Regions from separate parts of the Lysobacter sp. BMK333-48F3 genome, predicted to be linked through region 1. Evidence: riboswitches for the same ligand, from Rfam matches in the RefSeq annotation. Region 1 holds a riboswitch; the other holds the start of a gene.
The links. Region 1 has a riboswitch for glycine ahead of gcvP (aminomethyl-transferring glycine dehydrogenase). Riboswitches for the same ligand answer to the same signal wherever they lie in the genome.
Positions count from the first base shown of each region.

Region 1 (10,402 bases):
TGCAAGGCCGCGTACACCCGGTGCAGGCCCTGGGCGATGAAGGCGAACAGGACCGGAAAAGCGACCGCGAGCATGCCGCGCGATTTCGTCGCCAGGCGCAGGTTCGACCACCACGCCGGACGCGGCAATCGCGCCGGCGCTGCCGCCGGGGTCAACCGCGGCGGCGGCCGGCCCAGACGCGGCGCGCGCAACCGCGCCGCGGCCGGTTGCGCCGCCGGCATGCGCGGCGGTTCCACCACCGGCCGCGGCCTGGCCTTGCGCGCGGTCTTGGCCAGCAGGTCCTGGCGCGCGCACGAGGCGCAGGCCTGGCCAGCGTAATGCTGGTGTTCGCGCTCGCGCTTGCACACCACCAGCCGGCCGCTGGACGGGCGCGCGTAATCGCGCAGCGCCGCGCTCCAGTCCGCCGCGCTGGGCCGCTCGCCGCCGTCGCCGAAGGCGCGGTCGAACAGCTCGCGCAACTCGCGCGGCACGCTGGCGTGGGCGCTGACCGGGCTCGGCGCCATCAGCCGGTGCGCGCGCAGGCCGTAGGCGTAGTAGCGCTCGCGAATGCGGCTGGGAATATCGGTCGGCACCCGGTCCGCGCCGGGCTTGCCGGTGTAGGGATGCAGGCCGAAGTTGAGCAGTTGGAAGATCACCACCGCCAGGGCGAAACGGTCCTGCGCTTCTTCGCCGAGCGGATCCGGCCCGCGTTGCTGGAACTCGGGCGCCAGGTAATCGGGGGTGAATTGCGGCGCGGAGTAGCGCCGGCCGCGGCCCTGGATGCTGAAGCCGTCGCAATCGAGCAAGGCGATGTACAACGAGGCGCGATAGAAGCGCAGATTGACCGGCTTGAGGTCGACCACGTAATGGTGCTGCGCGTGCAGGGCCGCGAGCACTGCGGCGAGGTTGGCGGCCAGGGTGATCTTCGGCCCCAGGCCGACCGGCAACCCGGCCGCGCGCGCCTGGCGCTCCTGCAGCACCTGCTCCAGTTCGGAGGTCGATTGCACGTCCAGCGCCGGCATGGAAAAGCCGACGAAACCGCCGCGCTCGTCGCGCACCGCCGCGTCCGGCCAGGCGATCTGCACATAGCGCTTGCCGCCTTCGAACTGGTCCGGCAACTGCGGACGCAGCTCGAGCATGGCCTCGACGCGGTCGGTATAGCTCGGCGGATCGACCCGCTCGTGGTAGATCTTGGCCACGCGCTCGGGGAACTCGGGCAGCAGGTAGACGCTGCCCGCGCCGCCGCTCTTGATCAGCGCGCCCAGGCGGGTACGCCGGTCGCCGATGCGGACGCTGCTGCCGCTGGCCGGACTCTTGCTCACCGGCTCAAGCCCGCAGCGCGATCAACAGGGTCTTGTCGTCGGAGGTGATGCCGTGCGTCCGCGGATCGTCGAGCGTGCCGTGCAGGGCGCGGCTGCCGGCGGCTTCGTCGACCGAGCGCAGATAACGCTCGACCGGCTCCATGAACGGACGATACAGGCCGGCATTGCCCTTCTGCATCGCGAACGGCATCGCCCCGTCGGACATCAGCGCCACCCGTTGCACCGGCTCGTCGACCGCGAGCACGCGCAGGCAGGCGCGCCAGGCTTCGCCGGTGACGAAGTAGGTTTCGTTGGCGTATTCGCCGTTGTGCGGCAGCGAGATCCGCGCCGGCGCGTCGATCTGCGTCGGTTCGGCCACGCCGAGGCCGTCGCCGATATGCACGAACCAACCGCGCCGGGCATCGCCGACGAAGGCGACCAGGGTCGCGGCGTAGCTCGACAAAGCCGCGCCGTCGCGCGCGGCGCGCGCGACCAGCGCCTCGCGCGCCAACCCGACCGCCTCGCCGGCGAAACCGGCGAAGGCCGCCTCATCGGCCTGCAGCCAGTGCGGCTGCGCCGCCAGGCGTTCGCCCAGCGTCGCCACCACCGCATCGGCGATCAGCCGCGATCCGATTTCGCTGTGAGCGGCCGAACCGGCGCCGTCGCATACCGCCGCGACCAGACGTTCGCCGTCGACCCGGTACGCGAACGCGTCCTGGCACGGGATGTCCTTGTCGAGGTGGGATTTGCCGGTCGCCGACGCCGCATGTACCTGCCAGCCCATGACCCGGCGCCGCTCAGGTCGGCACCGCGGACCAGGTGTCGGTCGAAGGCAACTGGGCCTGTCCGCCCGGCCGCGACTGCGACACCACCTGCATGCTCGCGCTGAGCCACAGGAACAGTTCGCGGAACTGCAGCCCGTGCAGGCGCTTGACCCCGGCCAGGCCCTTGCTGCTGAACTGGCCCATGGCCTGTTCCTGCGAACCCTCGCCGACCGCGATCGGGAAGATCGCGACCTTGTTGGCCTGTTCGGCTTCGCGCGCGCGCTTGGCCGCCGCTTCCCAGGCGTCGGTCGGCGAACCGTCCGACATCAGGAACAGCCACGGCCGGGTGTAGGCGACGCCGGCCTGCTTGAAGCGCTGCTTCTCGTTCTCGATTTCGCTCAGCGCCAGTTCGACCGCGCGGCCGGTCGGCGTGGTGCCGTCGGCTTCCAGGGTCGGCGCGGTGAAATCCATCGCGTCGCACCAGTCGCCGACGACTTCGGCATGGTCGAAGCCGCCGTAGCGGATCACCAGCACGCGCACGCGCTTGGCCGCGATCACATCGTCCTTGAGCTCGCGCTCGAGCAGCTTGAGGCCTTCGTTCAACTGCCCCACCGGCGCGCCGTTCATGCTGCCGGAACAGTCGAGCACCAGCACCAGCGGCGTGCGCTGTTCGGTGTTGTCGACCAGGGATACGTCGGGGATCGCCGTCTGCGTCATGGCATTCCTTTGCGATGGAGGAAAGCCCGAGTATAGCCGCGCCGCGCCCGGCCCGGTCCAGCGCCCGGCCTGGGCGCCCGCCGCGGCAAGGGCGGCGGAACGAACGGCCGCGCCGGCCGGCCCTGGCCTAGAGCGAATCCTGCGGTTCGATCACCGGCGCGTCCTCCGGCACCCGCGCGCAGCGGCCGCTGCGCGAAACCCAGGCTTCCCAGCACCAAAAGCCCCAGGCCGCGACGGTCAGCACCGAGGACACGATCGCCAGGACCACGGCGCTGCCGCTGACCAGCGGCGAGATCACCCCGGCCAGCAGCGCGTTCACCACCAGGCCGCCGAAGGCCTGCAGCGACGAAGCCGAGCCGCGCTGGTGCGGGTACATGTCGAGGATCGACAAGGTCACGATCGGGAACACCAGGGCGATGCCGAACGCCAGGATGCACATCGGCAGCACCGCCCACGGCACCTGCGGCGCCGGCGCCAGCAGGTTGTAGCCCAGGTTCAAGGCGATGGCGAGCGCGCAGAAGGCGAAGCCGATGCCGACCAGGCGATCGCCGCTGATCTTGCCGGCGGCGCGGCCGGAGGCGAACGAGCCCAGCACCATGCCGCCGATGGTCGGCACGAAGAACCAGGCGAACTCGCGTTCGCTGAGCTTGAGGATGTCGAGCACGAACGCCGGCGCCGAGCCGATGTACAGGAACAGCGCGCCGAAATTGAGCGCGCCGACCGCGGTCAGGCGCTGGAAACGCGGGTTGAGCCAGATCGCCACGTAGTCGCGCAGCAGCCGCTTGGGCTTGAGCGACAAGCGCGCCTGCGGCGGATGGGTCTCGGGCAGGCCGAGGGCGACCGCGATCCACAGCAGCACCGAGAATACGACCAGGAACCAGAAGATCGCCGGCCAGTGCGCCCAGCCGAGGATCCAGCCGCCGATCACCGGCGCGATCGCCGGGGCGATGCCGAAGATCATCATCACCTGGCTCATCAGCCGCTGCGCGTCGTCGCCGTGCAGCAGGTCGCGGATCACCGCGCGGCCGACGATCAGCCCCACCCCCGCCGAAAGGCCCTGGATCGCGCGGAAGAACAACAACGTCGACAGCTGCTCCGACAACGCGCACGCCACCGACGCCAGGGTGAACACCCCCAGCCCGCCGAGGATCACCTTGCGCCGGCCGATCGCGTCCGACAGCGGCCCATGCACCACGCTCATCAGCGCGTAGGCGATCAGGTACACGCTGATGGTCTGCTGCATCGCCAGCTTGTCGGCGCCCAACTCGGCGCCCATCACCGGGAACGCGGGGAAGATGGTGTCGATCGAGAACGGGCCGAACATCGCCAGCCCGCCCAGCAACAGAGCCAGGCGGCGGATCGACAACGGCAGCGCCCGTGCGGGCGCCGAAGACTGGGAAGGTGCGCTCATCAGCTCGCGGCGTTGGATGCGTCGGTGTCGATCGGGACCTCGTCGGGCGGGCCCTTGAGCTCGACCAGGTTGCCTTCGGGGTCGTACAGGTACTGCGAGGGGCCCTCGCCTTCGGCGCCGTAACGCGAACCGAAATCGCCGATGCGCGCGCCGTGGGCTTCCAGATGGGCGACGATGGCAGCGCGGTCGAACGGCTCGGCGCGCAGGCACAGGTGGTCCATGTTGCGGCCCTCGGCGCCGGCCGGCGCCCCGCCCATGCGGCCGAGCTTGCCGTTCACGTCGACCAGGTCGATCAGCGACAGGCCGGCGCGCAGCTGGACCAGGCCGATCTCGTCCTGGCGCCGCTCCAGGCGGCAGCCGAGCACGTCGCAGTAGAAGGCCGCCATCGCCGCGGTGTCGCGCACTCGCAGGACCACGTGATCGAGGTGCAACAGACTGAACGGTCGCTCGGACATCGTCGGGCCTTATCGCATGAACGGGGCGTCAGCATACTCCCGCCCGGCCCACCGCACGGGCGGCGGAGTTGTTTCGATCTGTCCATAAGGCCTGCGCGGGGCCGCATGGCCGGCGGGCCGCGGCCGGGGCCGGCCGGAGGCGGCCGCAGCCGCCCGCCCCCGCCGCGCTCGCCAGCGGCTATAATCGCCAGCTTGACACCCGCGGTGGGAGAAGCGGCCGGCCCCTGGCCCGTCGCTGCCGAAGGCGCAACGCCCGTAATCGCTCAGGCCCCATACCGCCGCCGGGTACAAAACTCTGGAGAGACCGACCGGCCCGCAGCGACACGCGGGACGGAACCGGCGCCGAAGGTGCACGAAGCGAGCGCGGACAGGAGCGGCCTTAGCGCCCCCCTCCCCCAAGCGGCCTGAGCCGCAGCGCGCTTCCAAACTCTCAGGCAAAAGGACAGAGGGGCGCCTCGCGTGCGGCACCGCACGCTGCCAACGGACGCCCCTGCCCATGAGCCACAACGCCACTTCCCTGCGCGATCTCGAGCACCACGACGCCTTCATCGAGCGCCATATCGGCCCCAACGACGCCGAGATCGGCCACATGCTCAAGCAGGTCGGCTACGACTCGCTCGAAGCGCTGACCGACGCCATCGTTCCCGGCTCGATCAAGTCGACCCAGCCGCTGGCCCTGCCGGCCGCGATCAGCGAAGTGGAAGCGCTGGCCAAGGTCCGCACCATCGCCACCCGCAACCAGGTGTTCCGCAGCTTCATCGGCCAGGGCTATTACGGCACCCTGACCCCGAACGTGATCCTGCGCAACATCCTCGAGAACCCGGCCTGGTACACGGCCTACACGCCCTACCAGGCGGAAATCTCGCAGGGCCGGATGGAAGCGCTGATCAACTTCCAGACCATGGTCGCCGACCTGACCGGGATGGAGATCGCCAACGCCTCGCTGCTCGACGAAGGCACCGCCGCGGCCGAGGCCATGACCCTGGCCAAGCGTTCGGCCAAGTCCAAGTCGAACCTGTTCTTCGTCTCCAAGGACGTGCACCCGCAAACGCTGGAAGTGCTGAACACCCGCGCCGAGGCGATGGGCATCGAGCTGCAGGTCGGCGACGACGCCCAGGCGCTGGCCAGCGACAGCTTCGGCGTGCTGCTGCAATACCCCAACACCTACGGCCAGATCGGCGACCACAAGGCGCTGGCCGACGCGGTCCACGCGCGCGGCGGCCTGGTCGCGGTCGCGACCGACCTGCTCGCCCTGACCCTGATCGCCGCGCCCGGCGAATGGGGCGCCGACATCGTGGTCGGCAACAGCCAGCGCTTCGGCGTGCCGTTCGGCTTCGGCGGCCCGCACGCCGCGTTCATGGCCTGCCGCGACGCCTACAAGCGCTCGATGCCGGGCCGCCTGATCGGCGTCTCGGTCGACACCGAGGGCAAGCCGGCCTACCGCCTGACCCTGCAGACCCGCGAGCAGCACATCCGCCGCGAGAAGGCCACCTCCAACATCTGCACCGCGCAGGTGCTGCTGGCGGTGATGGCCTCGATGTACGCGGTCTACCACGGCCCCGAGGGCCTGACCCGGATCGCCCGCCGCGTCCACCGCCTGGCCGCGATCCTGGCCGGCGCGCTGCGCCAGGCCGGCCTGACCGTCGGCCCGGACTTCTTCGACACCCTGGACGTGGTCGGCGTCGACGCCGACGCCCTGCGCGCCAAGGCGACCGCGGCACGGATCAACCTCAACTACTCCGGCGACCCGAACCGGGTCGGCATCAGCCTGGACGAAACCGCCACCCGCGCCGAGATCGTCCAGCTCGCCGAGCTGTTCGGCGCCCGTATCGACGACATCGACGCGCTCGACGCCGCCACCGCCGACGCCCTGCCGGCCGGCCTGCGCCGCCGCAGCGCGTTCCTGCAGCACCCGGTGTTCAACACCCACCACAGCGAACACGAGCTGCTGCGCTACATGCGCTCGCTGGCCGACAAGGACCTGGCGATGGATCGCACCATGATCCCGCTGGGCAGCTGCACGATGAAGCTCAACGCCACCGCCGAGATGATCCCGGTGACCTGGCCGGAATTCGGCAACCTGCATCCGCTGGCGCCGGCCGACCAGGCGGTGGGCTACAAGCAGCTGATCGACGAACTCGAAGCGATGCTGGTCGAATGCACCGGCTACGACGCGGTCAGCCTGCAGCCGAACTCCGGCGCACAGGGCGAATACGCCGGCCTGCTGGCGATCCGCGCCTACCACCGCTCGCGCGGCGAAGGCCATCGCGACATCTGCCTGATCCCGGATTCGGCGCACGGCACCAACCCGGCCTCGGCGCAGATGTGCGGCATGACCGTGGTGGTCACCAAGACCGACGCCAACGGCAACGTCGACGTCGACGACATCCGCCGCAACGCCGAGAAGTACAGCGCCCGCCTGGCCGCGATCATGATGACCTACCCGTCCACGCACGGCGTGTTCGAGGAGGAAGTGGTCGAGATCTGCGAGATCATCCATAAGCACGGCGGCCAGGTGTACACCGACGGCGCCAACATGAACGCCCTGGTCGGCGTGGCCAAGCCGGGCAAGTGGGGCTCGGACGTGTCCCACCTCAACCTGCACAAGACCTTCTGCATCCCGCACGGCGGTGGCGGCCCCGGCGTCGGCCCCTGCGCGGTCAAGTCGCACCTGGCCCCGTTCCTGCCGCGCACCCTCGGCGGCGACGGCGCGGTCGGCATGGTCAGCGCGGCCAGCTACGGCTCGGCCTCGATCCTGCCGATCTCGTGGATGTACGTCACCATGATGGGCGCCGCCGGCCTGCGCAAGGCGACCCAGGTCGCCCTGCTCAACGCCAACTACATCGCCAAGCGCCTGGCTCCGCACTACGAGACCTTGTACACCGGCCGCAACGACCTGGTCGCGCACGAGTGCATCCTCGACCTGCGCCCGATCAAGGACGCCACCGGCATCGGCGCCGAGGACGTCGCCAAGCGCCTGATCGACTTCGGCTTCCACGCCCCGACCCTGAGCTTTCCGGTCGCCGGCACGCTGATGGTCGAGCCGACCGAGAGCGAATCGCTGCACGAGTTGGACCGCTTCATCGACGCGATGATCCAGATCCGCGACGAAATCCGCGCGGTCGAGGAAGGCCGCCTGGACCGCGAGGACAACCCGCTCAAGCACGCCCCGCACACCGCCACCCAGGTCACCGCCAGCGAGTGGACCCGCGCCTACCCGCGCGAGCTGGCCGCATTCCCGCTGCCCTCGCTGAAGCTGCAGAAGTACTGGCCGCCGGTGTCGCGCGTGGACAACGTCTACGGCGACAAGAACGTGATGTGCGCCTGCATCCCGGTGGATGCGTACAAGGAAGAGGAAACCGAGGCGTAAGCGTCGGCAGCCATCCGGCTCGAACCGAAGGCCCCGCTCACGCGGGGCCTTTGTGTTTGCAATGCCTGATCAACACCCGATCATCGTCATGTGGTGGCGACGCCCCCTATCGATCGTCCTCGCTCGCTGTCGCGTCAATCAACTCCCGGCCGCCCAATCCCGGATGGTTTCCTCGATATGGGCGATCTGCACCTTCGAATACTCCGGATCCTTAAGACGAATATCGGCATCTTCCAAGTAGTGCCATAGCGCATGCGGCACGTCCAACTCGCCGACATCAAGCTCCATCAAGGCCTTCGCCTCGCGAGCCTTCTCGTACCAGTCCTTCATTTCCGCTTTCGAGGCAGGTTCGGTATCCAACAACTCCCGCACGATCGCGATGAGCTGCCGCTTGATTTCCTGAACATTCATTTTCCTTCCCTTCTAATCCAACGAGGATCGAACAGAATCAGGTGAGCCGCTTCGCCCCGCGACGGAGGACCAAAGTTGATATGCAGTATAGGAGTCTTGCCACTGTGCTTGAGCGGGTGCAGGTCGAGGCGTGCGCCCCATTGGCTTTGTTTCCAGCGAACGCCGAACAACCGGCCATTAGCGTGCCAAGCGCCCGCCGACGGCCCATCAAACGATAGGTTCTTATAGAGGCCTTTGGCGCTGGAAATCAGCCCGCTCGTCGCCGCGGCGGCGTAAGGGGCTCCGGCCTCCCACGCCATAGCCCCTGCGCCTAACGCTGCCGCCGCTGTAATGACCATGCCCGAGGAATCCAACTGTTCGGGAGTCCTCGACATGTCGTACTCGCCGGTCTTCCACCCAACGACGCCCGGCACCGGAATCCTGCCGTCGGAAGTCGGTGCGCCAGACGAGGCCCTAGCGAGCGACGCGGCTTCGGTGCGTTGGTTGGCTGCCGGAGAACTGCCTTTTTGCGTATCCCCTTCGCCCGCTGGATTAACCTGAGTAATCGAGAGCTTGCCCCAGCTCTCTCCCCCGCAAATATTGGATCCGGTTATCTTCTGACACTGACGCCCATCGGGATCGACATACGAGTAGGGATTGCTTGCTGCGTATCTGTAACGATTGAACATTCCGACAGGATCGCTCAGAGCAGACACGGGATCTGCGCTGAGAAATATCCCGAGCTGCGGGTCGTAGTAGCGCTGCTGCATCTGAACCAGGCCCGTCAGCCCGTCCATCACGTGCCCCGCGTAACCGATACCATCGTAGATCGCATCTCCGATTGTCTTACCGAGCGGCTCGTAGTCGGTACGCTGAAGCACCTCCCCGGTCGCCGCAGTCACGGCCACAGGGCTGCCCAATGCGTCGTTATGGCTGTACTTCGTACTTTCGACGCCCCCCGCCAGTTCGCGAGCGGCGAGTAGGCTACCGCCCAGGAAAATATTGACGCTGGTCGCGCCCGCGGCATTGTTCTCGATATATGCCGGCTGCCCTGAGGCATCGTAGATGAAGACCGCCCGCACGGCGCCCGCCATCGACAAACTGGCAACACGGCGCCCGTTGGCGTCGTACCGGTATCCTTCCTTTCCGGCAACGACGCGCAGGCGATTGCCATAGTCAAAAGCATAGACCTGCCCGTTCTTGTTCTCCAAGTTACCTTGCGGGTCGTAGCCCAAGCCAACGATTGATTCGCCTCGACTGTTGCGAACGTTCGTTAATCTCGAACGCTCGTCGTAGACGTAGGCGGAATAATCCTTGCTTCCCGGCAACACCCAAGAACGCAGATTATCCTGCGCATCGTAGGTAAATCGATGCCAGCAATCGCCGCCGAAACTGCACGAGCCGGCCGACTTGAGCCGGTCGAGGCCGTCGTACTCCATCGTCCGGCTGTAGTTGTCCCCTCGTGCCCGGTCGTAAATGGCGCCGACATTACCGTTGGCGTCGTACACGGTTTCCAGGTCGATAACGCCGGCATCGGTACTGCGTTGCGGCAGCTGGCGCAGGTTCTGCGACATGGTGTGCACCACGCCGTTGCCGTAGACGAAGCGCTGCATTCCGCCGTTGGGGTAGTAGTCGATCTGCGACGCGTATACCGCACCAGGACTGCTGACCCGTTTGGGCTGCCCCAGCGCGTCCGGCTCGAAGGTCACCGCCAGACCGGTCGGGTAGACCTGGCTGGCCGGATTGCCGATCCGATCGTAGCCGTAGCCCAGGTCCCAACGATGCGAGCCCGGCTGCGCCATGGCCTCGCCGATCAGCAGGCGGCGCTTGTTGTAGCTGTAGTGATTCTCGACCGGCGCACCGTTGTCCGGTTCGTTATAGGTCACGACCTTGCTCGCCAGGCCGTCGGGCGTGTACTCCCACCTCTGATTGCCGCGCCCGTCGGGGAAGGCCAGGTCCTTGAGCCGGTTGCGCGCGTCGTAGGTTCTCGAAACGACGCGGCCGGACGCCGCGGC
Region 1 covers NZ_JAIHOO010000001.1:3,156,392-3,166,793, reverse strand. Annotated here, with positions in the region: gene K4L06_RS13510 (hypothetical protein) at 1-1,301, opposite strand, end outside; gene K4L06_RS13505 (PP2C family serine/threonine-protein phosphatase) at 1,306-2,064, opposite strand; gene K4L06_RS13500 (VWA domain-containing protein) at 2,078-2,761, opposite strand; gene K4L06_RS13495 (multidrug effflux MFS transporter) at 2,889-4,172, opposite strand; gene K4L06_RS13490 (VOC family protein) at 4,172-4,627, opposite strand; glycine riboswitch at 4,823-4,915, shown strand; gene gcvP (aminomethyl-transferring glycine dehydrogenase) at 5,118-7,997, shown strand; gene K4L06_RS13480 (hypothetical protein) at 8,136-8,408, opposite strand; gene K4L06_RS13475 (RHS repeat-associated core domain-containing protein) at 8,405-10,402, opposite strand, start outside.

Region 2 (10,402 bases), 1.8 Mb from region 1:
CAGCGCCAGCCAACGCCACCGACGAGCCAGCTGCCGACGGATCAACCGACGCCGAAGCCGGGCGTCCGCCGGGCCGACGCCTGCGCGCCTTCGCCTCGCGCGAGCTCGAGGCGGCCATCGACGCCCTGGGCTGGCGCGGCAACCGCCTGCACCGCGGCGTGCATCTGGCCCGCAAGGGCCTGCGCCGGGTGCGCGCGACCCTGGCCCTGGGCGGCGCCGCGTTGGGGCCGGGCGCGGCCTGGATCGATCGCGGCCTGCGTGACGCCAACCGCGACCTGTCGGCCTTGCGCGATGCGCAGGCCCTGGTGGAAACCCTCGAACGCCTGCTGCGCGCGCCGGGCGACGACGCCCACCGCGCCCTGTTGCGGCGCGCCCAACGGCGCGCGGCCTCGGCGCGGGCGGCGGCCGCGCGCAGGGTCCGCGCCGAAGACCCGGACCTCGCCGCCCGCCGCAGCCTGCTGCGGGTGCTGCGCGCTGCGCTGCGCGCGCTGCCGTGGGAGACGCTGGCGCGCGAACAATGGCGCGAGTCGGTGGCGTTGAGCCTGCACCGGGTCGAGCGCGCCCGCCAACGCGCCCGCCGCGGCGGCGACGAGGACTGGCACGAATGGCGCCGGCGCGCGCGCCGGCTGTCGCAGCAGCAGCGCGCATTGCAGGCGTCGGGGTTGGGCGAGGACGCGCCCGCGTTCGACCGCCATCGGACCGAGCGCCTGGGCGAGGCGCAGGACCTGAACCTGTTGCTGGATCACTGCGGCAAGGGTTCGCCGTTCGCCAAGCCCGACCGGCTCGCGTTGCGCGCCTTCGCCCGCAGCGAACTGGCGCGCTCGCGCGGCGGCATCGACCCGGACAGCGCCGACTGAATACGGCGGCCGTCGCCGCGCGGATGGTTCGGCGCCGGCGAACACAAACCTGAACGCGGCAGCTGAGCGCGATAGCTGAGCGCGGCAGCTGAATCTGAGCGGTTTTGCCGCTGCGGCCGCGCTTGCGCGTTGGAATGAACGACCCCATCACAGTGCCGAGCCGTACCGGCGCGAACGGTCGGTCCCGGGTGGCATCATCCGGCGCAGGACCGGCCTGTTTCGGCCGGTTTCGTTTGTGGTTTTCCGGAGTCCGTATGCCCGCTTCCCTGATCGACTTCCTTGCCGGCGGCCTGGCCCAGGCCGGCATCTGGGAACTCGTCGCGTATTTCCTAGTGGTGACCCAGCTCACCATCATGTCGGTGACGCTGTACCTGCACCGTTCGATGGCGCACCGCTCGGTCGATTTCCATCCCGCGCTCGCCCACCTGTTCCGCTTCTGGACCTGGCTGACGACCTCGATGATCACCAAGGAGTGGGCGGCGATCCATCGCAAGCACCACGCCAAGTGCGAGACCGAGGAAGACCCGCACAGCCCGCAGTTCAAGGGCATCGACACGGTGATGTGGCGCGGCGTCGAGCTCTACCGCGAAGCGCGCGGCGAGCGCGAGGACATCGAGAAGTACGGCAAGGGCTGCCCGGACGACTGGATCGAACGCAAGCTCTACACCCCGCACGCCACGATGGGCCCGGTGCTGCTGCTGCTGATCAGCTTCGTCCTGTTCGGCTTCGCCGGCGTGGCGATCTGGGCGCTGCAGATGCTGTGGATCCCGTTCTGGGCCGCGGGCGTGGTCAACGGCCTCGGCCACTGGTGGGGCTATCGCAACTTCGAGACCACCGACACCGCGACCAACCTGACCCCGTGGGGTTTCTGGATCGGCGGCGAAGAACTGCACAACAACCACCACGCCTTCCCGAGTTCGGCCAAGTTCGCCCTGCGCAAGTGGGAGTTCGACATCGGCTGGACCGCGATCCGCGGCCTGCAGGCGCTGCGCCTGGCCAAGGTGCTGCGGGTGGCGCCGACCCTGGACGTGCGCCCGAACATCGCCATGCCCGACGGCGAGACCCTCAAGGCGCTGTTGGCGATCCGCTTCCAGGCCATGACCGACTACTACCGCAACGTCACCTTGCCGGCGCTGCGCGAAGAAGCCGGCCACGCCGGCGACCGCATGCGCGCGCTGCCGCGGCGCCTGCGCAAGGGCCTGGCCGACGGCGGCCGCTGGCTCGACGACGGCGCCCGCACGCGCCTGCAGAACTGGGTCGCCGAGCGCCCGCGCATGGCGACCCTGGCCGACTTCCGCCAGCGCCTGGCGCAGGTGCTCGACGATCGTTCGCACGACGCCCAGGCGACCCTGGCCAAGCTGCACGCCTGGTGCGTGGAGGCCGAGGCCAGCGGCATCCATGCGCTGCAGGCGTTCTCCGAGCGCATGAAGGGTTACGCGCTGGCGCCGGCTCGCAGCTGACCGCGCCCGCTCAGGCGCAACCGGCGGACGCCACCAACCCGCGCAGCGATGCGCGGGTTTTTTTTTGCCCTGCGTCAGTGCGGCGGCGCACGCGCGATGCGCAGCGCGAGTTCGGCATACCGCGACGGCGAGCCGGTTTCGCCGGCGCGGCGCGGTGTAGCGTCGCCGCGAATGGATTCGTCGCGACGGCAACGCCGTCCGCCGCACAGGGGAAGTGCCGCCCGTTCCGCTTCGGAGCGGTCCGCGCCGGCCTTTGCGCGTCCGGCGCAGCGCCAGCGTTTCGAATCCCAGCCGCCGTGCCGACGCTCCGTGCGCCGGCGCGACGCCGTCGTCGAACAGGGAAGGACGCCACTCGCCAACGCGCGGCACGCCACGGACCGGCGGCTGCGCGCCCACTGCGCACAGGAGAACGCACGCATGAAGGCTGTCGGTAGCTCGCGGTTGAAGAAGGTGTTGTTGGCGGCGCTGTTCGCCGCCTCGGTCGGTTTCGGCGCGGCCCAGGCCGATAGCCCCTATGCGGAAGGCTGCGCGGCGCGCGCGGGCTGCCTGTTCGGCGGCGACCGGCACGGCTGCTGCGTCGACGACGGCTGAGACCGGCGCGCGCCGTCGCCGCATTCGTTTCCCTAGGTTTCGATCCCACACGTACCGACCAAGGAGAGAGCATGAAATTGTTCAAGACCCGCCGCGCCAAGTCCGTCGCCCTGATGGCGTTGTTCGCCCTGTCGACCGGCTTCAGCTTCGCCCAGGCCGACAACCGCCTGGCCGAAGGCTGCAATCCGTGGCCGGGCTGCGACTACGGCGGCGGTTACATCTTCTGCTGCGTGCCGGAATAACGGCTCGATGGATCGTCCCGACGCGGCCGGCGAGGGGGCCGGCCGCGTCGGGGTTCGCCCGCCCGCGACCGGCCGGGGCTTGCCTGGGCGCCGTCCAGCCGGCAGGCTTCGCGCCATCTCCCCCGCTACGCGTAGGCGCATGTTCCGGCGACTGTTCGCAATCGCGCTCTGCCTTCCCGCCCTGGCCTCGGCCCAGGTCGCCTCGACCGGCGACTATCTGTCGCGCATGGACGGCGACGGCGACGGCAAGATCTCGCTGCTCGAGTATCAGGACTGGCTCAGTTACGCCTTCGACGCGATGGACGCCAACCGCGACGGCCAGCTCGACGCCGCCGAACAGCCGGCGCGCGCGCACGGCGGCGGCCAGCCGCTGAGCCGCGAACAGCACCGGCGCACCCTGGCCGAACGCTTCGCCAAGCAGGACCGCAACCGCGACGGCAGCCTGGACGCGCGCGAACTCGCCGCGCCGCCGCAGTAACCGCGCGCCGCGTTTCGTCCATCGATACTCCGCCGTGCATCGCAGTGCGCGGATTGCGTCATTGCCACGCGCGCGCTCGCGGTGCTATCTAGGCGCGATGACGAATTACCTATTGCCTTGCGGCGAACTCGAGACCCTGTTCGCCGGCCCCCAATCGGTCACTCCCGAACAACGCCGCGACCTGATCGACGAGATCGTCGCCGCCCTGCGCCGTCGCCATGGCGAACGCCTGCTCGCGGTCGCGCTGTACGGATCGACCGCGCGCGACGGCGACGGCCCGTACTCCGACATCGAACTGTGGGCGGTGCTCGACGACGAGGCCCACGGCGAGGACTACGACGAATCGCTGGAATGGGTGCACGGCCGCGGCAAGGCCGAGGTCAACCTGATGTCGCGCAGCGCGATCGAGGCCTATGCGCGCGAGGTCGACGAGTCCTGGCCGATCAGCCACGGCCAGTTCGTGCATGCGCGGGCGCTGTGGATCGCGCCCGACCATGGTGCCCTGGTCGAGAGCCTGCGTTCGCTCGCCGCCCACCCCGACGACGCCGCGGTCGACCAGGCCATGGCCGAACTGGTGGTCGGCGAGCTGTACGAGCTGATCGGCAAGCTGCGCAACCGCCATGGCCGCCCGCCGCTGGCCCTGCTCGCCGGCCGTTTCGCCGAGCACCTGGCCTGCCTGATCGGGCTGGCCGAGCGCCATGTCTACGTGTCCGCGGGCAGCCTGTTCGACGAGGCCATCGACCTGGGCGGGCCGGACGGCACCGCGGAACTGTTCGCCCAGGTGGTGCGCGGCGATTTCCGCGACGAGGCGGCCACGATCGCCGCGCTGGAGCGCGCCTGGGCCGGGCTGGAGCGTTGGACCGATGCGATCGGCCTGGAGCCGGCGTTGCTGCGCCGCTGCCAGGCCGGAGAGCGCTGAAGCGCCGGCGCGGTTAGAGTCTGCAACTGCGGCCGCGTGTTGCCGACCGCGAACGGAAACCGCGCCGATGCCCGCCTGGCTGCACCCCTGGTTCGCCGAAGCCCGTCTCAACGCCGTGCGTGGCGACGTCTGGTGGCACGGTCGCGCGGCGCGCGCCGCGGCGCTGGCGTTGGCGACGCCCTGGCTGTTGCGCCTGTCCGGCGAACAAGGCGCCGCCCTGGCGGCGGCGGTACCGCGGCTGATCGCACAACAGCCTCTGCCGTTCGCGCTGATCGCGCTGGCGCTGGGGCATGCCGCCGCGCGCGGCCGGCTGGTCGCGCTGGACGAGCATCTGCGCCTGGGCTGGTGGGCGGCGGCGCCGATCGACCCGCGCCGCGGCACCTGGACCCTGATCGTACTGGCCGCACTCGGTGCGGCCGCCGCGGCCTTGCTGGCCGCGCTGGCCCTGCGCGGCTGCGGCGGCGAGGCGGCGGTCCGGCGCAGCGCCAGCCTGATCGTCGCCGGCAGCGTCGCCGCCGGGGTCGTGCTGGGCCTGCTGTCGAGTTTGCGCCATCGCCGCCATCCGACGCGGCGCCTGCGCGAAGGCGCGCGCCAACCGCTGTTCGGTCTGGCCTGGCTCGACGACGCGCGCCTGCCGCATGTCAGCGACTGGCAGCGGCGCGAAGCTCTGCTGCGTTGGCGCCGCGGCGGCCGGGCCTGGATGATCGGCGCGGTGCTGCTGGCGATGCCGGGCGGCACCGGTCTGGCGACCGGCGCCGGCGTGCTGGCGATCGCGGTGGCCTTGGCCTGGTTCAGCCTGGTGGCGCAGGCCTGCGCGGTCGCGGCGCGCGCGGCCGATGAGTTGCTCGCGGCCACGCCGCGGCCGGCCGATGCGCTGGCGCGCGCCGCCTGGCGCTATCCGGCCTTCGCCTACGCCTGCGCGGCGGCCTGCGCCGGCGGCGGCGCGCTGCTGCTCTCGTTGAACTGGCGCGCGCTGCCTCTGTTGTGGGGCTTGCTGGCGCTGACGGCGCTGCCCTTGCTGCCGGCCTGGCGCCGGCGCGGCGCGCAGGCGGTCCCGTGAGCCGGCCGCCTTCCACGCTTGGCGATGCGTCGATGCGCGATCCGGCTGCGGCGACGGCGGACGAGGCGATGCTGCAACTGGACGGACTGCAGCATCGCTACGACGAACACGCGGTGCTGCACGGCATCGACCTGGTCCTGCGCCGCGGCGAATTCGCCGCCCTGATCGGGCCGAACGGTTCCGGCAAGACCACCCTGCTGCACTGCCTGGCCGGCCTGCAGCGGCCGAGCGCGGGGCGGGTGCGGATCGGCGGCCACGACCTGGTGCGCGCGCCGGTCGCGGCGCGCGGCCTGCTCGGTTTCGCGGTCGATCCGGCGCGGCTGCCGCCGCTGCTGAGCGGGCGCGAGTGCCTGCGCCTGTTCGCCGGCACGCGCGGCCTGGGCGAGGTGCCGGCGTCGACCCTGGCCCTGGCCGAGTTGCTCAACCTGGGGCCAATGCTGGACCGGCGGGTCGGCCAGTACTCGCTGGGCACCCGGCAGAAGTTGGCGATCGCGCTCGGCCTGCTCGGCGAGCCGCCGCTGCTGGTGCTGGACGAGCCGCTCAACGGCCTGGACCCGCTCAGCGCCTATGCGCTCAAGCGCCATCTGCAACAGCTCGCCCACGAGCGCGGCACCACGGTGTTGCTGGCCACCCATTCGATCGACGTCGCCGAGCGCTTCATCGATCGCGCCCTGTTGCTGGTCGACGGCCGCCTGCGCCGCGACTGGCCGGCGTCGGAGCTGGCCGCGATCCGCGCCGACCCGCAGCGTTCGCTGGAGCAGGCGATGGTCGAAGCGCTGTCGGCCGAGCGCGACGCCTGAAGCGCACCGGCTCATGTAGGAGCGGCGTGAGCCGCGACGCGGGGTGGCCGGTCGCGTCGTCGCTGCGAGATCGCGGTCGCGGCTTACGCCGCTCCTACAGGCGCATGAATCCCCGCGTGCCATGGGGGGAGCGGCGTCCCACAGGGATTTCCTTCGGTCACAAGCCGCGACCGTTAGGCGGCCGGTCGCGTCGCCACGCGCCGAAGGCGGCCGTGCTTCGCGCGCCGGGGTGTTACCATGCCGGCCGTTGCAGAAGAGTGGCGCCGGCCCTGCGGCCGCGCCCGCCGAAGGCGCAGGCTCCCATAATCGCTCAGGCTCGGCCTCCGGCCGGAACACTGCCACGACATCGCCGATCTGGAGAGAGGCCGCGCAGCGGCCCACCGAAGGGGCAAGCGGCCGCGCAGCGGCCCGCGCAAACTCTCAGGTAAAAGGACAGCGGGAGCGGCACCGCGGCTTCGGTCGCGAAGACAGCCCAGGCGTGCGCGCGACGCGAGTCCGCGCCGCCGTCGCGCGCGTCGCCCGCCGCACGCCGTCGCCACGCCCCCGCGCGACGACGATCCGCGCCGCGGCGGCCGCGGACTCCGGCGCTTCGCTTCCCGGCCGCGGTTCCCCTGTCCTATGCCGGAGAACCGCCCGTGTTGTTGTCCCTGATCTACCTCATCGCCATCAGCGCCGAAGCCATGACCGGCGCGCTCGCCGCGGGCAAGCGGCGCATGGACCTGTTCGGCGTGGTCATCATCGCCTGCGTGACCGCGCTCGGCGGCGGCTCGCTGCGCGACATCGTGCTCGGCCACTATCCGCTGGGCTGGGTGCGCCATCCCGAGTATCTGGCCTACACCGTCGGCGCGGCCCTGGCCGCGACCTTCCTGGCCAAGCGCCTGCAGCGCCTGCGCCGCGCCTTCCTGTGGCTGGACGCGCTGGGCCTGATCGCCTTCACCCTGATCGGCTGCGCGATCGCGCGCGAGGCCGGCCACGCGCCGGCGATCGTGGTGATCGCCGGCATGCTCACCGGCGCCTTCGGCGGGGTGTTGCGCGACGTGCTGTGCAACGAGATTCCGTTGGTGTTCCAGCGCGAGCTGTATGCGGTGATCGCGCTGCTGACCGGCGTGGCCTATCTGCTGCTGTTGCGGCTGGGCGTGGCCGAGAACGCGACCGTGCTGATCTGCCTCGGCGGCGGATTCGCCGCACGCCTGCTGGCGATCCGTTACGAATGGGAGATGCCGAAGTTTGTTCATCCCTAGCGCGGGAATCGGGAATGGGGAATAGGGAATCGTAAAAGCGGAAGGCAAGGGCCCTTGCTTTGACCATTCCCTATTCCCCATTCCCCATTCCCGCCGCAAAAGCGAAACGCCGGCCCCAAGGCCGGCGTTTCGCTTTGCGGCACCCGCGCAGCGGGCTCAGAGCGTGATATCGCGATCCTTGGTTTCCGGCAGGAACAGCGCGCCGATCACCACGGTCATCGCCGCGACCACGATCGGGTACCACAGGCCGCTGTAGATGTTGCCGGTGGCGGCGACGATGGCGAAGGCGGTGAACGGCAGGAAGCCGCCGAACCAGCCGTTGCCGATGTGGTAGGGCAGCGACATCGAGGTGTAGCGGATCCGGGTCGGGAACAGTTCGACCAGCCAGGCCGCGATCGGGCCGTAGACCATGGTCACCAGCAGCACCAGGAAGGTCAGCAGCACGATCACCATCGGCGTGTTGATCTGCGCCGGGTCGGCCGAAGCCGGGTAGCCGGCGGCCTTGAGCGCATCGCCGAGCTGCTTGCCGAACGCGTCGGACTGGGCCTTGAACTCGTCCTTGCTCAGCGACTCGCCTTCGAAGCTGCTCAGGGCGGTGCCGCCGATGCTGACCGTGGCCACGCTGCCGGCCGCGCCGGGCGCGTTCTGGTACGGAATGCCCTTCTTGGCCAGCGCCGACTTGATGATGTCGCAGGACTGCTTGAAGGTCGCCTTGCCGACCGGGTCGAACTGGAACGCGCAGCGGTCCGGATCGGCGGTGACGACGACCGGCGACGCGGTCACTGCGGCTTCCAGGGCCGGATTGACGTTATGGGTCAGCGCCTTGAACACCGGGAAGTAGGTAAACACCGCGATCAGGCAGCCGGCCAGCACGATCTTCTTGCGCCCGATCTTGTCCGACAGCCAGCCGAAGAAGATGAATCCGCCGGTGGCCAGGGCCAGGGCGACGGCGATGTAGATGTCGGCCTTGTTCGGATCCATGCCCAGCGTCTTGGTCAGGAAGAACAGCGAATAGAACTGTCCGCCGTACCACACCACCGCCTGGCCGGCGGTGGCGCCGAGCAGGGCCAGCAGGGCGATCTTGCCGTTCTTGGAGAAGAAGCTTTCGGTGATCGGCGCCTTGGAGGTCTTGCCCTCGGCCTTCATCTGCTGGAACAACGGCGATTCGGCCAACTGCATGCGGATCCACACCGACACGCCGAGCAGCAGCACCGAGAACAGGAACGGGATGCGCCAGCCCCAGGCTTCGAAGCTTTCCTTGCCCAGGTAGTTGCGGCAGCCCCAGATCACCAGCAGCGACAGGAACAGGCCCAGGGTCGCGGTGGTCTGGATGAAGCTGGTGTACAGGCCGCGCTTGCCGTTGGGCGCATGCTCGGCGACGTAGGTCGCCGCGCCGCCGTACTCGCCGCCCAGCGCCAGGCCCTGCAGCAGGCGCAGGGTGATCAGGATGATCGGCGCGGCGATGCCCAGGGTGGCGTAGCTGGGCAGGATGCCGACCACGAAGGTCGCCAGGCCCATGATCACGATGGTGACCAGGAAGGTGTATTTGCGTCCGATCATGTCGCCGAGGCGGCCGAACACCAGCGCGCCGAACGGCCGCACCGCGAAGCCGGCGGCGAAGGCCAGCAGGGCGAAGATGAACTGGCTGGTGTCGTTGAGGCCGCCGAAGAACTGCTTGCCGATGATCACGGCGAGCGAGCCGTACAGGTAGAAGTCGTACCACTCGAACACGGTGCCGAGGCTGGAGGCGAAGATGACCTTGCGGTGGTCCTTGGTCAACGGCGCCGCATGGGACGTAAGGCTGGCGGTGGTGCTGGACATGAGCTGTTCCCCCGAACAGTGGATTGGAGCGGGCTAGGGCCCGCCGGGGTCGTAACGGACGCGTCGTCGAACGGTCGCGGCCGGACCGGCCGCGACCGCGCGATCGTCAGAAGCTGTACTTGACGTGGGTCTGCAGACGGTTGATCTCGCCGCGGTCGCCGGTTTCGATCTCGCGCTGGCCCCAGATGTACTCGGCGCCCAGGTCGAGCTTGGGAATCGGCGTGTAGATCAGGTTGATGTGCGCGGACTGCGCCGACTTGGTGATGCCGCGCCCGGTCAGGGCGGTGTCGTTGTCGTACTCGGCGCGCGAGTAGAACAGGTTGCCGCGCAGCTTCGGGCTGAACACGTGGCGCCAGCCGACGAAGCCGGAGATCAGGTCGATGTTCTCCAGATCGCCGCTGGCGTCGAGCACCGCGTCGTTGCTCAGCGCCAGGCCGACGTAGCGGCCGATGCCGCTGCCGGCGGTGACCATGTAGCGCAGATCGTCGTTGGCGCCGACGTTCCACTTGCCCGACACGCTGACGCCGTAGCCGCTGTTGGTGTCGTTGGCGCGGCCGGTCTGGTACTTGAGCTGGCGCGCCAGGGCGCCGACGCTGAAATGGCCCCAGTCGCCCTTGGCGGTGTAGCGCGCTGTCACGTCCGGCACCGCGCCGTCGTCGCCGGCGATCTGGGCCATGTTGCCGCGGAACGGGGTGTAGACCGTCTCCGGATTCTCGATCGAGAACGACCAGGGCCCGCTGGTGTAGCGCAACTGCGCCTGGCGCACGAATACCGTGCCCTCGGTGGGGCCGAGGAAGTCGACCGTGTCCGGCAGCGCCGCGGTGTCCTGGAAGTTCGACCAGGCCTGGCCGGCCAGCCACTTGTTCCAGGTCACGTAGGCCTGGCGCAGGGTCAGCGCATAGGTATTGGTGGCGACTTCGCTGCCGGTGAAGG
Region 2 covers NZ_JAIHOO010000001.1:1,386,822-1,397,223, reverse strand. Annotated here, with positions in the region: gene K4L06_RS05900 (CHAD domain-containing protein) at 1-857, shown strand, start outside; gene K4L06_RS05895 (fatty acid desaturase) at 1,112-2,317, shown strand; gene K4L06_RS05890 (hypothetical protein) at 2,735-2,908, shown strand; gene K4L06_RS05885 (hypothetical protein) at 2,980-3,150, shown strand; gene K4L06_RS05880 (hypothetical protein) at 3,290-3,628, shown strand; gene K4L06_RS05875 (kanamycin nucleotidyltransferase C-terminal domain-containing protein) at 3,726-4,547, shown strand; gene K4L06_RS05870 (hypothetical protein) at 4,615-5,607, shown strand; gene K4L06_RS05865 (ABC transporter ATP-binding protein) at 5,640-6,407, shown strand; glycine riboswitch at 6,752-6,851, shown strand; gene K4L06_RS05860 (trimeric intracellular cation channel family protein) at 7,043-7,648, shown strand; gene K4L06_RS05855 (MFS transporter) at 7,805-9,469, opposite strand; gene K4L06_RS05850 (DcaP family trimeric outer membrane transporter) at 9,576-10,402, opposite strand, start outside.
Region 2: linked by a shared signal. The riboswitch ahead of K4L06_RS05860 (trimeric intracellular cation channel family protein) and the one ahead of gcvP (aminomethyl-transferring glycine dehydrogenase) in region 1 are both predicted to bind glycine.